DNA from 3 places in the Paenibacillus sp. FSL R5-0928 genome. Region 3 is predicted to be linked to each of the others. Evidence: riboswitches for the same ligand, from Rfam matches in the RefSeq annotation. Region 3 holds a riboswitch; each other region holds the start of a gene.
What was found. A riboswitch is a leader RNA that binds a small molecule or an ion and turns the genes downstream of it on or off. The one in region 3 is predicted to bind cobalamin.
Positions count from the first base shown of each region.

Region 1: linked by a shared signal. The riboswitch ahead of MKZ16_RS04645 (DUF4430 domain-containing protein) and the one ahead of MKZ16_RS03975 (S-layer homology domain-containing protein) in region 3 are both predicted to bind cobalamin.
Region 2: linked by a shared signal. The riboswitch ahead of metE (5-methyltetrahydropteroyltriglutamate--homocysteine S-methyltransferase) and the one ahead of MKZ16_RS03975 (S-layer homology domain-containing protein) in region 3 are both predicted to bind cobalamin.

Region 1 is NZ_CP150225.1:1,079,488-1,083,801, reverse strand. It holds gene MKZ16_RS04645 (DUF4430 domain-containing protein) at 1-1,482, opposite strand, end outside; cobalamin riboswitch at 1,652-1,855, opposite strand; gene MKZ16_RS04640 (hypothetical protein) at 1,983-4,314, opposite strand, start outside.
Region 2 is NZ_CP150225.1:5,125,675-5,129,988, forward strand. It holds gene metE (5-methyltetrahydropteroyltriglutamate--homocysteine S-methyltransferase) at 1-2,037, opposite strand, end outside; cobalamin riboswitch at 2,192-2,398, opposite strand; gene MKZ16_RS23220 (undecaprenyl-diphosphate phosphatase) at 2,498-3,358, opposite strand; gene MKZ16_RS23225 (DedA family protein) at 3,409-4,032, opposite strand; gene MKZ16_RS23230 (FtsX-like permease family protein) at 4,051-4,314, opposite strand, start outside.
Region 3 is NZ_CP150225.1:911,779-916,092, forward strand. It holds gene MKZ16_RS03970 (cellulase family glycosylhydrolase) at 36-1,757, opposite strand; cobalamin riboswitch at 2,100-2,301, shown strand; gene MKZ16_RS03975 (S-layer homology domain-containing protein) at 2,465-4,314, shown strand, end outside.

The DNA.
Region 1 (4,314 bases), 170 kb from region 3:
TACCGTCTGAGCTCCAATTTGGACCTGAACACCCGCAGCTTTTGCAGTTACAGGAGAGGAAGTGTTCGTAGCAGCGTCCCATTTCCACGTCTTACTAGTTACAATGACGTTAAAAGAATCGCCCTCTTTAAGATTTGCTTTGGAAAGGGTAACGGAATCCACAAGCTTAGTGTCATCTCCGGCATAATAAACCAGTACCTGATCTGAATCTTTAAGTACAAAATCACTCATGCCTACATCGGGATTAATCCATTTTCCGTCACGTGATACAACATACATCCATCCGTCATAACCACCAAAGCTTCCAGCAGCAATACTTCCGATGCCAGTCACATAACTGCCCGAAGGATTCGTGATCGGCAAGTTCGTTTGAAGCGCCAGCTTCTCTAACGCTCCAAGTGCGTTGCCAGCATAGGCGTACCCTTGTGCCAACGTGGCCCGTGGTCCCTCAATCGTTACAGGAGCGTAGATGAGTGAGCTCTGAACGGAGGATTTGGAAAAATCGTATAGCTTACTGTTGCTTCCTTTATACAGCAAATTATACGCAACCAGCGCCTGAAGTCCTTGCTCTGTCGCCAGAACATTACTGCTTCCACCACGGCTATGGGTGAAGCTACCATCAGCTAGACGATAGCTGAGCAGGTTCTCCATTAGATCCACTTTGTTTTTGGTGTATTCTAATCCACTAGGATCAACTCCAAAGGATGTGAGTCCAAGGATTGCTTGTGCACTACTTTCAGCACTGTCACCGTAACCCCCATGGCTATCTTGAGCTGCGGATAACCAGGCTACGGCTTGTAGCCCTGCTAAGTAGGCTTCGGGATTATTTTTATGTGCCGCCAGAGCCGTCAAGGTTATCGCTGTCATATCAGGCTCACTTGTGCCTGAGGTTAGTGCAAAGCCCCCATCTGGATTTTGTTTGGAGAGAATCTCCGTAAGGAGCTTATCCGCCGTCCATTTCGCGTCACTTGGGATATTATATTTACCAGAATCCAGCGCAAGTAAAGCATATACCGGATTATTAAGCGTCTGTTCACTGAGCTTGCTGTTATTATAAATTTTCTCAATCAGATTATAGCCAGGAGTTGATCCATTACCAGCAAAGCTAGTAGGATCTGCACCAATCGCTCTCACTGCGAGCACGATTCGAGCATAATCGGTGACATTGGCAAAATTCCCAGCTGCCTCTTTTACTTTTTTCTCAAGCTCTGAATGGTAACTAGCTGGCAGCTTGTACCCTGCTTGCGCTAAGCCAATGGCTTGCCAATCTGATTGTACGCCACCTTTCAAGAGATATTCTGCAGCCGCATAAGTCGCATCCGCAACATTAATCCGCTCCGCAGCAGTTGCCTCCAGACCGGCGCCAGCGCTCGCTTCTGCAAATATTTGTCCTGCCGGAGCAAGAGATGTTCCTAGAATTGAAATGACCATGAATAAGGCCAGCCCAAGTGCTACAAACTTGGAAGACATGATTTTCTTCATTGTTTAACCTCTTTCTGTATAAGAATGGGTACTGCTGGGAATAAGACGCATAACATAAAGACCGCCCCTTTGGAGGGCGGTCAGGGAAGATTACAAATCGAGGCTGCGGCGCTTGCTTCCTGCCGATAGTCCATCTGTATATGTTCCACATTCTTACCCCACGAAGAATAGAAACGCTCACAAAAAAGGCAGGTCTCCTGGCTAATGCTTCATCGCTGTTCTTCACCTTCCCACCCTACCTTCAGGGCAGTGGCTTATAGAAGAAAAACTCCGCACATACAGTGGCGGGACCGCGCCGGACTCATGCACCGGACTTCCCTTTTAAGCAGACGACTAGATTGATAGAGTCTGCACCTTTTCCAGTATGTAGTATCTTATTTTGACATCCATAATCATATCTATTAATACATAGCATGTCTATAGAAAAGCTTAGTATGGGCAGCAAAAAAATGAACAGCAATACACCACCTGCCGGTAGGTGTTGCTGTTCAGAAAGCTTGTTATTCGGCTGTTCCTTCCGGACTTGCAGTTGGGGAAGGTTCAGCACTTGAATCAGAAGCTGGTGGAATATTAGGGTCGGGATCTACGATCAATGTAAATCTTCCGGCTTTAATCATACTTTTCTCTAGAATTGTCGCTCCAGGCTCCAATGTAACCTCAACCTGATAGGAAGGTTGTTCCCCTTCAGTCACAGCTGTTGCGGAAGGCAACCCAGTGCTGTCCTCAGTATCAGAGGAAGGCGTAGGAGACGGAGAAGCATCAGCTACAGCGTTAGTAGCGTCTGCACCTTCTGCTATTCCTCCAGTAGTGCCAGCGGCATCTGACTCGTCAGCGGCGTTTCCCTCATCCGTCCCATCCGTTGACGGCACTGGACAAGTCCCATTCGTAGCAGCGACCTTAAAGCTTTTATCTATCTCTGTAGACGAAGACATTAAACTAATCTCAGTCGGTTGAAACTGCACACAGTCATCTGCACTTGCGAAGGTGAACACCAATATGCTGCTCCCCTTATCTCCTTCGACGCTCTGATCCTTCAAGTATACTGAAGCCGGAGGCAGCACATTGCCTGCACTCTGAACAGGGGTCGGCTCAGGGCTTGTCCCCGGCAGAGCCGTCTTCGTATCATCCGGACGCAACATACTGAATACGATAATTGCAATAATCACCAGAATACCCGTAATGGAGCCGGAGATTAAGAGTCGAAATCGGCTGCGGCTGATCCAGCGCGCCAGCGGGGAAGCCAGTTGGGAGCGGGCTTCATTGTACACATTTTGCAGAGCAGGCCGAGCTGCCGCGACATAGTTCTTTCGGAATTCCCGATTCTTGAACGCTTCACGATCACTGCTCAGGAAATACTTCAGAATCGCCTTACGGTAACCCGGTTGCAGCTTTTTATTCGAAACCGTAAATAAAGGATTGCCTTGCGACCAAGCAAAAAACCGATAGATGATTTCTTTGTCGGAACCGGCTTTACGCTTTAACAGCTCCAGAAGCGCATCGTAATCCAGCGGACCCCCTTCACGCTGAGTTGTATAGTAGAAGGCTAGCGGAAGCCGTTCAAAGGGTTCCAGAACACGCGCCTCTTTTAGCAAACGACGACCCAGTAGCTGCACATCGTCTAGTTCCTGCGGAGACAATCCTGCAAAAATCTCCTCATTCGGCTTCTCTTCACCAAACCAGCGGTAAGCTGCACGCAGCGCATTCTCTTTCTGCTTGCTAATCCTATCCAGTGGCGGCTGCCAATCGACAACATTACCATACCGTAAAAAAACTACCTCCAGAAGCTCCTCCTGCGTCATATCGGAAAGCGATAAGCGGTTCAGTAAGAATCTATCTGCTGAAGCAGCAAGATCCTGCATTAGGGAGAGTGCCTTAGGAGCAACTCCTGTTCCTTTGCGGCGATCTTTTTCTGCCTTATCTACAATTTCATGAATTTCCGCTACAGAAGCCACCGGATCATGTTCCAGCTGGAGCTTTTCAAGCAAATAATCCTTCACAGCATTTTGAGCAAAAGACTGCTCTAACGCCACTGGCAGGAACCGCCCCCAATGGAGTACAAAGCTCAGTATATCCGCAGATCTGGACGCCGCAGCTAGTCTTGATTCCATATAAGGCTCAAGTAGCTGCTTACGGAAATATGTTTCAGACATCACGCGCTGGAAGTAGGCTGCACTTAACTCATCATTACTCTCAATGATCCCGTAAGCGGCACTCAAGATATCCTTGCGGCCCGCTTCCACACTATGAAGCATCCCATTGATGAAATAATCCACGATTCTGACCCTGTAATTGTGATCCTTAAGTACAAAATACTCCTTAAAGCATTCCATAATCGCCGGATCTGGCACATTCCTTTGCCGAATCAGATCAAATTCCCGGTCGAACCGTTCTAAGAAAATATCGTTCAAGCGGATTCTAGAATGAATTGCACCGTCTGGTTTAAGGTAAGAGAGCAAACCACTTAGCACCGCACTCTTATTCTCCGTATATAAATGCTCGTTCCCTTGCTCAATCTCATAAAATATAGCCAGCTCATTATAGAAAGCAAGGGATAGCTTATGCTCAGGACTCTCTCCACGCAGAATCTGATCGGCGAAGCTTACAAAGTCGTTAATATCTCCTGGATTCAGCAGTAACAGCTTCCACACCAAATCAGCATAAGGCTGGTGGGACTCACCAAAATCGACATTTCCCATCCGTCCGGAAGCCAAATCGAAGGTATAATCCTTCTCAATACTGCGATCACCGGGACGCAGCGAACCTTTTTCCACAAAGCTAAGATGTATATATTTACGGCTTTGCGGTTCATTCGCATACGTAATCACGCCTAAT
Region 2 (4,314 bases), 3.0 Mb from region 3:
CTCACCATGGCTACGTGAAGTCTCAATGGAGATTACATCAGCATCCATAGCCGATATTGAATCGATCATGTCATTAAATTCGCTATAGCACATATGCGTATGAATTTGTGTCGTAGCCTTCACATGGTTCGTGGCAACACGGAACGACTTCACTGCCCAGTTCAGGTAATGCTCACGGTCTTCTGCCTTTAGCGGAAGTCCTTCACGAATAGCCGGCTCATCCACTTGAATCATTTCGATGCCTGCATCTTCCAACGCTTTTACCTCATGGCGAAGGGCAAGAGCAATTTGATTGGCTACCTCTTCCCGGCTGAGATCATCACGTACAAATGACCAATTGAGGATAGTAACAGGGCCCGTCAACATTCCTTTAACCGGAAGCTTCGTCAACGATTGTGCATAGACGCTTTCTTTAACAGTCATAGGCTGTATAAATGCAATATCCGCGTAGATCACCGGCGGCTTAACGCAACGGGAACCGTAGGATTGAACCCAGCCATTACTAGTAAACAAGTATCCATCCAGCTTTTCTCCGAAAAACTCCACCATATCTGTACGCTCGAACTCGCCGTGGACCAGAACATCCAGACCTAGCTTTTCTTGGAAGGTAATTGCATCCGCGATCTGCTCACGAACAAATCCATCATAACGCTCCTGATTCCAGACCCCTTTACGCCATTTCAATCTCGCCTGGCGCACTTCGACTGTCTGCGGAAAGCTACCAATTGTAGTGGTTGGCAGAAGTGGAAGCTGCCATTTCTCTTGCTGCACCTTTAAGCGCTCAGCAAAAGGCAGACTGCGTTGGTCTGGTAGAGCTGCAAGTGCAAGCACTTGCTCCGCCACATCCTTACGGCCACGCTCAGGTAGTGCGCGGAACGCTGCAATAGCTTCACGACTAGCGGCCAGCGCTGCTTGAGAAGCTTCTCCTTTATCTGCGACGGCTGCTCCGAGCAGACTAAGCTCTTTAAGCTTCTCATCGGCAAAGGCTAACGCATTCTTAACTGTCGCCTTCAGCTTCACTTCACCTTGAACGGTGACTGGGACATGCAGCAGGCTGCAAGAAGGCTGAAGAATAAGACGATCAAGCGGTACATGAACGCTGAGCTTTTCTACCAGTTGCAGCTTAGCGTCTAAATCGGAACGCCAAATGTTCCGTCCATCAATAATTCCGGCACCCAGCCATTTGTCCTTCGGCCAGCCAAGACGTTCGATGGAAGCCAGATTCGTTCCACCATCGTGCACAAAGTCAAGACCCAAGCCTTGAACAGGCAGCTCTAGCAGTGCCTCCAGCGGCTCAGCAGCTTCAAAATACGTCTGTAAAATAATATTCAAGCCCGGCACGGAGCCGGCAATGTCTGTGTATATCGAGTTAAGCAGTGTTAATTCTTCTTTACTTATGCCTGTAACAATCGCTGGCTCATCGATTTGTACCCAGCTTACCCCTTCTTGCTTCAGTTCCTGTAGCAGTTGAACATAGACTGGAACAAAACGTGCAGCAATCTTGGCGATATCTGCCGCTGCGTAACCTTTGGACAGCTTAAGGAAGGTATACAGACCTAAAAGTACCGGTTTACCTTCAATCCCTGCCTGCGATTTAGCAAAACGATAAGCCGCTAGAGGTTTGTTTTCAGTCAGGCGTGGTGTTTGTGTGCCGATCTCTGGAACGATATAGTGATAGTTCGTATTGAACCATTTGGTCATCTCGCAGGCAGTAGCCTCAGCATTACCACGGGCCATTGCAAAATAAAGATCAAGCCCGATGTCGCCGCCATCATACGCATACCGTGGAGGTACGATTCCAAACATAACAGCCGCATCCAACACATGATCATAAAATGTAAAATCATTTACCGGAATAAGCTCAATTCCTGCTTCTTGCTGGGTCTTCAAATGCTGCAGCTGGATTGCTGCCATTTCGGAGCGGAATTGCTCCTCATTTATTTTCCCCTGCCAGAATGCCTCCAGTGCCTTTTTCCATTCGCGGTTCTTTCCGATTCTCGGATATCCAAGATTGCTTACTTTTACCTTATTCGTCATTTCGATACACTCCCTCTTCAATCTCTTATTTCAAACTCCAAAACTACTTGCTTTCCTATAAAAAAGAGCGCCCTTCCCTAAAAAAGTCAAAGGGAAAGACGCCCATGATATACCCATGGTTAACGTCTAACACCTCCCTATCTTCCGTAGGTGAAGCAGTGCTGTTGAAACAGGCAGGTCTCCTGGCTAGCGGCGTCAACATCTTGAGCAGTCTTCCCAGCAGTAGTAAATTGCCAGTGACCTCTGTTGCTCGAGATTCTTCCGTTACAGTGGCGGGACCGCATCGGCTTCGAACCGAATTTCCCTATTAAGCCTACCGAATTACTATTTTCCGGTCAGCACCTGTCTCCGATATCATTCATCATTTGAGTGTCTTAATCTGATGTCATCATACGTGAAAGCCCCAGCAATCTGCAATAGATTACTGGGGCTTCTGTTATATCGATTCCTTATAACGGACTTAGAAAAATACGAAATATACTACAGCAGCAAGAATTATACGGTATATAGCAAACGGTAAGAGCTTGATACGATTGATCAGTTTTAAGAAGAAACGCATCGATAACAGCGCAAATAGGAAGGCACTAATAAAGCCTGCAATAAAAAACGGCAGCGCGTCCATGGTGAAATATTGCCAGTTCTTCATCAGTGACAACAGACTGGCACCTGCCATGATGGGTACTGCCATAATAAACGTAAAATCAGCAGCGGCACGATGGCTCATCCCGAGGATTACGCCACCAGAAATCGTCGAGCCCGAGCGTGAAAATCCAGGCCATAACGAAAAACACTGTACAAGACCTACACCAAGTGCCTGTTTGTATGTAATCTGATCTACACTCTCAGTTCTGATCTTCTTCGGCCCAAACAGATCCGCAATAATCATTAATATAGCCCCGATCACTAGACCAATTAACACCGTTGAGGTAGAGAATAAATGCTCATCAATATAATCATTAAACAGAACACCTAACACACCTGCAGGCACTAACCCTACCAGAACCTGTGTCAGCTTGAGGTGCCCGCCCTGCTCTAACTGCGGTAGCTTCTCTGTTACAGGGTCCAACTGCTTACGGCTGAAACGCCTTAAGCCCAACAGATCAATGAATCGATTTCTAAAAATCACAACAACCGCTAATATAGAACCCAGTTGAATAACTATTTTGAAGGTATTTGCCGTATATTGTCCAAATAACTCCTGTGATTTCAGCCACATATCATCAACAATAATCATATGACCCGTGGAGGATACTGGAGCAAATTCGGTTAAACCTTCAACAAGCCCCAAAATAATGGCTTTAATAATCGTTAATAGCTCCATGTGTTTCCCTCCTTTTTAATAGTCATTTCTATTATCAGTCCTCCACCCGCTTAGCCCTCAATGTTCATTCTCCGGCTGCGTTTGCGGAAGTACAGAAACCCAAGAATAACTAATCCGCCAGCAATTAGTACATAGACCACATTGGAGTAGACATCCATGTACATGGCAATGTCCTCCCAGGATTCGCCCAAAGCTGCGCCAATAAGCACAAGCAGCAAATTCCATCCCAATGTGCCAATCGTTGTGAAGATCATAAATACTCCAAATTTCATACCTGACATTCCCGCCGGAATCGAAATCAGACTGCGGACCAGCGGAACCATCCGACAAAACAATACAGTCCAATAGCCATATTTATCAAACCAGGCGTCAGCCTTGTGGATATCTTTTTTAGTGACGCGAATTAGGCCCCCCCAGCGTTCAACCAGTTTCTCTAACCGGCTCACATCCAATAATCGGCCAATATAATAGAGAATTACTGCACCCAGTAGTGATCCAGCCGTGGCAGCAATGATTACACCAGGTATAGTTAAGCTCGTCGTAGTGGTCATAAACCCTCCAAAGGGCAGGATCACTTCTGAAGGAATTGGTGGAAATATATTTTCAAAGGCCAGCATCAGAAAAATACCGAAGTAACCAAACTGCTCCATAAAGTCTGTAATCCATGCTTGCATTCTTGTTACCCCCATTTCTCATATCAAGTTCTTCTTCAGGTTGCGTAAATAGCGGCTGCGAATAAAAAAGAAGTATAGTCCTTGAACAGCCAAATATCCGAGTAACACCGCGCCTGTCTCCGTTGCGATAGATAAGTAGAACAACCGTTGAAGCGCAATAAAGGCAAACACACTGTGTAAAATAGCTATTCCGACCGGCACAAAAAACAATAGAGCGAGCTGAATTGTGACTATTCGATTGAGTTCTTTATCCGTAAGCCCCATCTTGGACAAAGTGGAATA
Region 3 (4,314 bases):
GACACCCCTATTTGTGTTGTTAACAGGACGGATGCTTAAGAGGACTTTCCTACAACGTTTGCTCCGCTCTTCGTGATCTTGTAGGTGATGATATCCCCATTCCAGAAGTGGAATTTTAGGATAACCTCGCCGTCTTTAACATCTTTAAAGAACGCGGGAAGCAGCTTGATTTCTTTAGTGTTATAAGAAGGTGAGAAGGTATTGCCGAATTCCTTAAATGGAGTCCAGTCCTGCGGACCTGCATTGCCACCAGCGGTATATACAGCTTCCATTGTGGCAAGCTGGTTACCATTAAAGGTGGTCGGAATGGCAAAGGATTCAGTCGTGCCTTTTGCATCGCTTAATTTAGCTGTGTCATACACAATCACCTTAAGTCTCCACGCAACACCCTTGTTGAATTTCAGAGTCAGCACGGCATTTTCACCGTATTTTTGGGAAGCTGTGAGCTTTTTGAGTTGGCTGGCTTTGAGGATGAGCTCCTCACCATTTAATGTGTAATCTTTACCTTTGGTCAGATATTTTCCGTTGGCACTAATGGTGGTTAGCTTATTGCCGTTCAGGTTTAGCTTAACCTTGGTATCTTTGATTTGTGCACCTTTTTTTAGGTAGACCAAATCGCTTTCGGTGCTGGAGGAACGCTCCTTCAGACCAGACATTAATACATTGTGGAGTTCAGGATCAGACCACTTATAAGTTTTACGATTGAAATGCTGCCCGTTATCCCAGAGCATGGAAGTCATTTTCTTTTCTTTCAAATAATAAGTCAGATACTCGAAGAATTTAAGCTTCTCGCCCTGTTCAATCACACCCGTGTCTTTATCGAAACCTAATAAACCAAATTCGCCGACGATGACAGGGATGCCTTTAGCTACAAATGTATTGTAAACGTTATCAAAAGTTTGAGTGATATCGTTTTTTGTATCTTTTTCAAATGTGGTGTAGCCGGCAATGTTCACACTAAAAGGCCAGAAGCCATAGAAGTGAACGGTCGCAATAATATTCGGATCGTTTAGAGCCGTAATCGTCTTATAGAGATGATCCATTCTTGTTTGTGTAGGTGAAGACTCTAATGAAGGCAATACAAGTGGGCGGAGGTCGTTTTTCCCACCGGATTTCCGCACGATCTGATAGAAGGAGTTATTGAGTTCAGTAAGCATTTGCTCCATTTTTGCTTCGTCTGTGCTTCCACCATCGGTGAACCGAGGCTCATTTATGCTCTCGAACATCAGCTTATCGGATTTGTCCTTAAAGCGATCGGCAATTTGAGTCCAGGCTGCATTATAACGCGCCAGCGTTTCATCGTGTTTTTCTTCCATATGGCTTACCCATAGCCAGGAATCATGATGGACATTAATCATGACATAAAGCTTGGCGTCCAGTGCCCAGCCGACAACTTCTTCCACACGGTCGAGGTAGGCTTTTTCTAGGGTATAGTCTGGTGCCGCACCCATGTGAGTATCCCAGGTCACAGGAATCCGAATACTTTTATAGCCTTGAGCGGCGATCTTTTTAATAAGTTCTTGGGTCACACGAGGATTGCCCCAGGAGGTTTCGTCCTCACCTGTAGCATCTAAAGTATTACCGAGGTTCCATCCGGGCTGCATTTCGTCTACATAGGATTGGATCTTACTCTTTGGCGCTGCCTTAGCTTGTTGCTCATCCTTAGTTGCAGCTGCAGCCATGGATGAGAACAGAGAGAGCAGAAGAGCGGTGACAAGTGTCAATGATAAGAAGGATTTCTGGATTCGCGTAGTCATTGAATTCTCCTTTGTGAGATAAATTTAGGATGCTTGGACCTGGCTTTGACGCTGTACTTGGTGGTTAGATGAACACGAACACCTCCAATGTTATTTTTGTAAACGCTTTCTGAATATACCCTAACATAGAATTCACTCAGCGAGTACCTTACTAATTTGTGGCAAATTCATATAAGAATTAGTGATTTAAATTAATTTTCCCCACAGTTGGATAAAGAAATCATTTAAATATCCCTACTCGTAGAAATTGGTTATTCAATAGGATTATCTCTAGCTGCCCGTTATACAAAAAAGAAATATAACATGACAAAAGCATATATATTAGATATGATGAAGCATGAAAATTTAAAATTAGAAATAGGTGCCAACTATGAATGTTGCGGAAGTACAATCATAGATTGGTTAAATGGAAAGCGGGTGTGAATCCCGCGCGGTCCCGCCGCTGTAAAAGAGGAGTCCTTGCAAAATGCCACTGGGAAACTGGGAAGGCAGCAAGGGTGATGATACTTGAGCCAGAATATCTGCCTTTTTCTGTTACACCATCAAACTCTACGATCGATAGAGAGGTGCTTGAATAGTGTTTGCCAGCTAGTATTGTGGTTCACTATCTTAACCTCTTGACGTTTATGTTGAGTGGTTTTTTTTGTGGTTATAAGAAAGTTTATTCTGTTTTTTATCATAGGTATGAAGGGAAGGGTTATGGAAAAATGAAGAAAAATAAGTTTTTAGCGTGGTTACTCATTGTAGCTGTATTTATCACGACATTCTCTACAAGTGTTATCCCGGCTCAAGCAAATGGAGCAAGCTCTACCCTTAAAGGGTATGTATCTGTATCCGTAGAGAAATTCACCTTAGGCCAAGGGTATATTAAGGAACCTATTAAAGTTCCGATTTATGAAGGCGATAATGGCGCATCTTTAATAACACGTGCGCTAGGAGATGGGAATTATAGACATTTAGGAAATATAGATAGTGGTTTTTATTTATCAGAAGTTAAAGATAGTGGCAGAAGCGAAGTCAATATTCCACAATATATTTTAGATATGATTTCAGCCGATGGGAATACAGTCGGCACTAAAGCAGACCCAGAGTGGTTAAGTCAGTTTGACTACACCTCCATGTCGGGTTGGATGTATGCAGTAAATAATGTGTTTCCTCCGTTTGGGATGACCGATTATAAGCCTCAAGACGGTGACATCATTCGAACTCAGTTCACCACTTATGGCTATGGTTCTGATCTTGGTGGCTGGGGAGAAATCCCAGTTCAACTTGCCAATAAGGATGCTTTAACTGCGGAAATCGCCGAGATTAACAGTGACCCTAATAAAGAAACTATTTTGGACAGACCAGTAGTACAATCAGCAGTTTATCAAGCCTATTCCGTGCTCGAAAATATGGCAAGCTCTCAAATAAGTGTAGATCATGCGCTTGTAGGGCTTAACCATGCATTAGATATAGAACCCCCTGTTATTACTGTAAGTGGCATACAAGATAAACAGGAAGTATCTAATAAAGATATAAGCTTCAAAGTAGCTGTCACAGACAATGTATATAGTGACATCATTCCAGAAGTGAAGCTGAATGGTGTTACTTTATCACCTGCGAATGGGGAGTACAAAGCTTCTCTGAATTCAGGCAGTAATGCAATTACTGTAACGGCTCTTGACGGAGCTGGAAACAAAACAAATGTAACTTATCAAGTTACTTACAAACTGGAAACTACAGTTGCCGTCAAACAACAGTTAGATAAAAGCCTTGCCTATATTCTAAACACTGTAAAGAATCCGTCGTTTGGTACAGGTAGTGGAGAATGGTCGATCCTTTCTCTGGCTCGGGCGAACTATACAGTACCTAACGGCTATTATGATCTCTATTACAATAATGTAGCTACGAAAATAGCATCGATCATTAAAGAGGATGGAAAACTCGACGCCAATAAAAGCACAGAGAATTCCAGAGCAATTCTAGGGCTTACCTCTATCGGAAAAGATATCACGAATGTTGCGGGATATGATCTGAGAAAAGCACTGGCTGATTATCAATATATCCAAAAGCAAGGCAATAATGGTCCGATTTTTGCTCTGATTGCGCTAGATAGCCATAACTATGAGATTCCTGTAGTTGAAGGAATTACAGAACAGACCACAAGAGAAAAACTAGTTCAGTATATTTTAGATAAAGAGGTTAAAAAAGGTACAGCAGAAGCTGGTGGCTGGGCATTAGGCGTAACCAAAGCAGATGTCGATATGACTGCGATGGCGATGCAAGCTCTTGCACCTTATTATGCAACCCGTGATGATGTAAAAGCCGCCGTGGATCGGGCCATCCAATGGCTGTCCGATAACCAAAACAATCAAGGCGGATTTACAAGCTGGGGAAGCACTAGCAGCGAAAGTATCTCACAGGTAATTGTAGCCTTAACTGGTGTAGGTGTAGATCCGCACACGGACGCTAGATTTGTTAAAAGTGGAAATTCGCTTATTGGTGCACTGCTTAGCTTTGCTGCACCTGAGGGTGGATTTAAGCATATCCTCACAGGCAAAGTGGACAATATGGC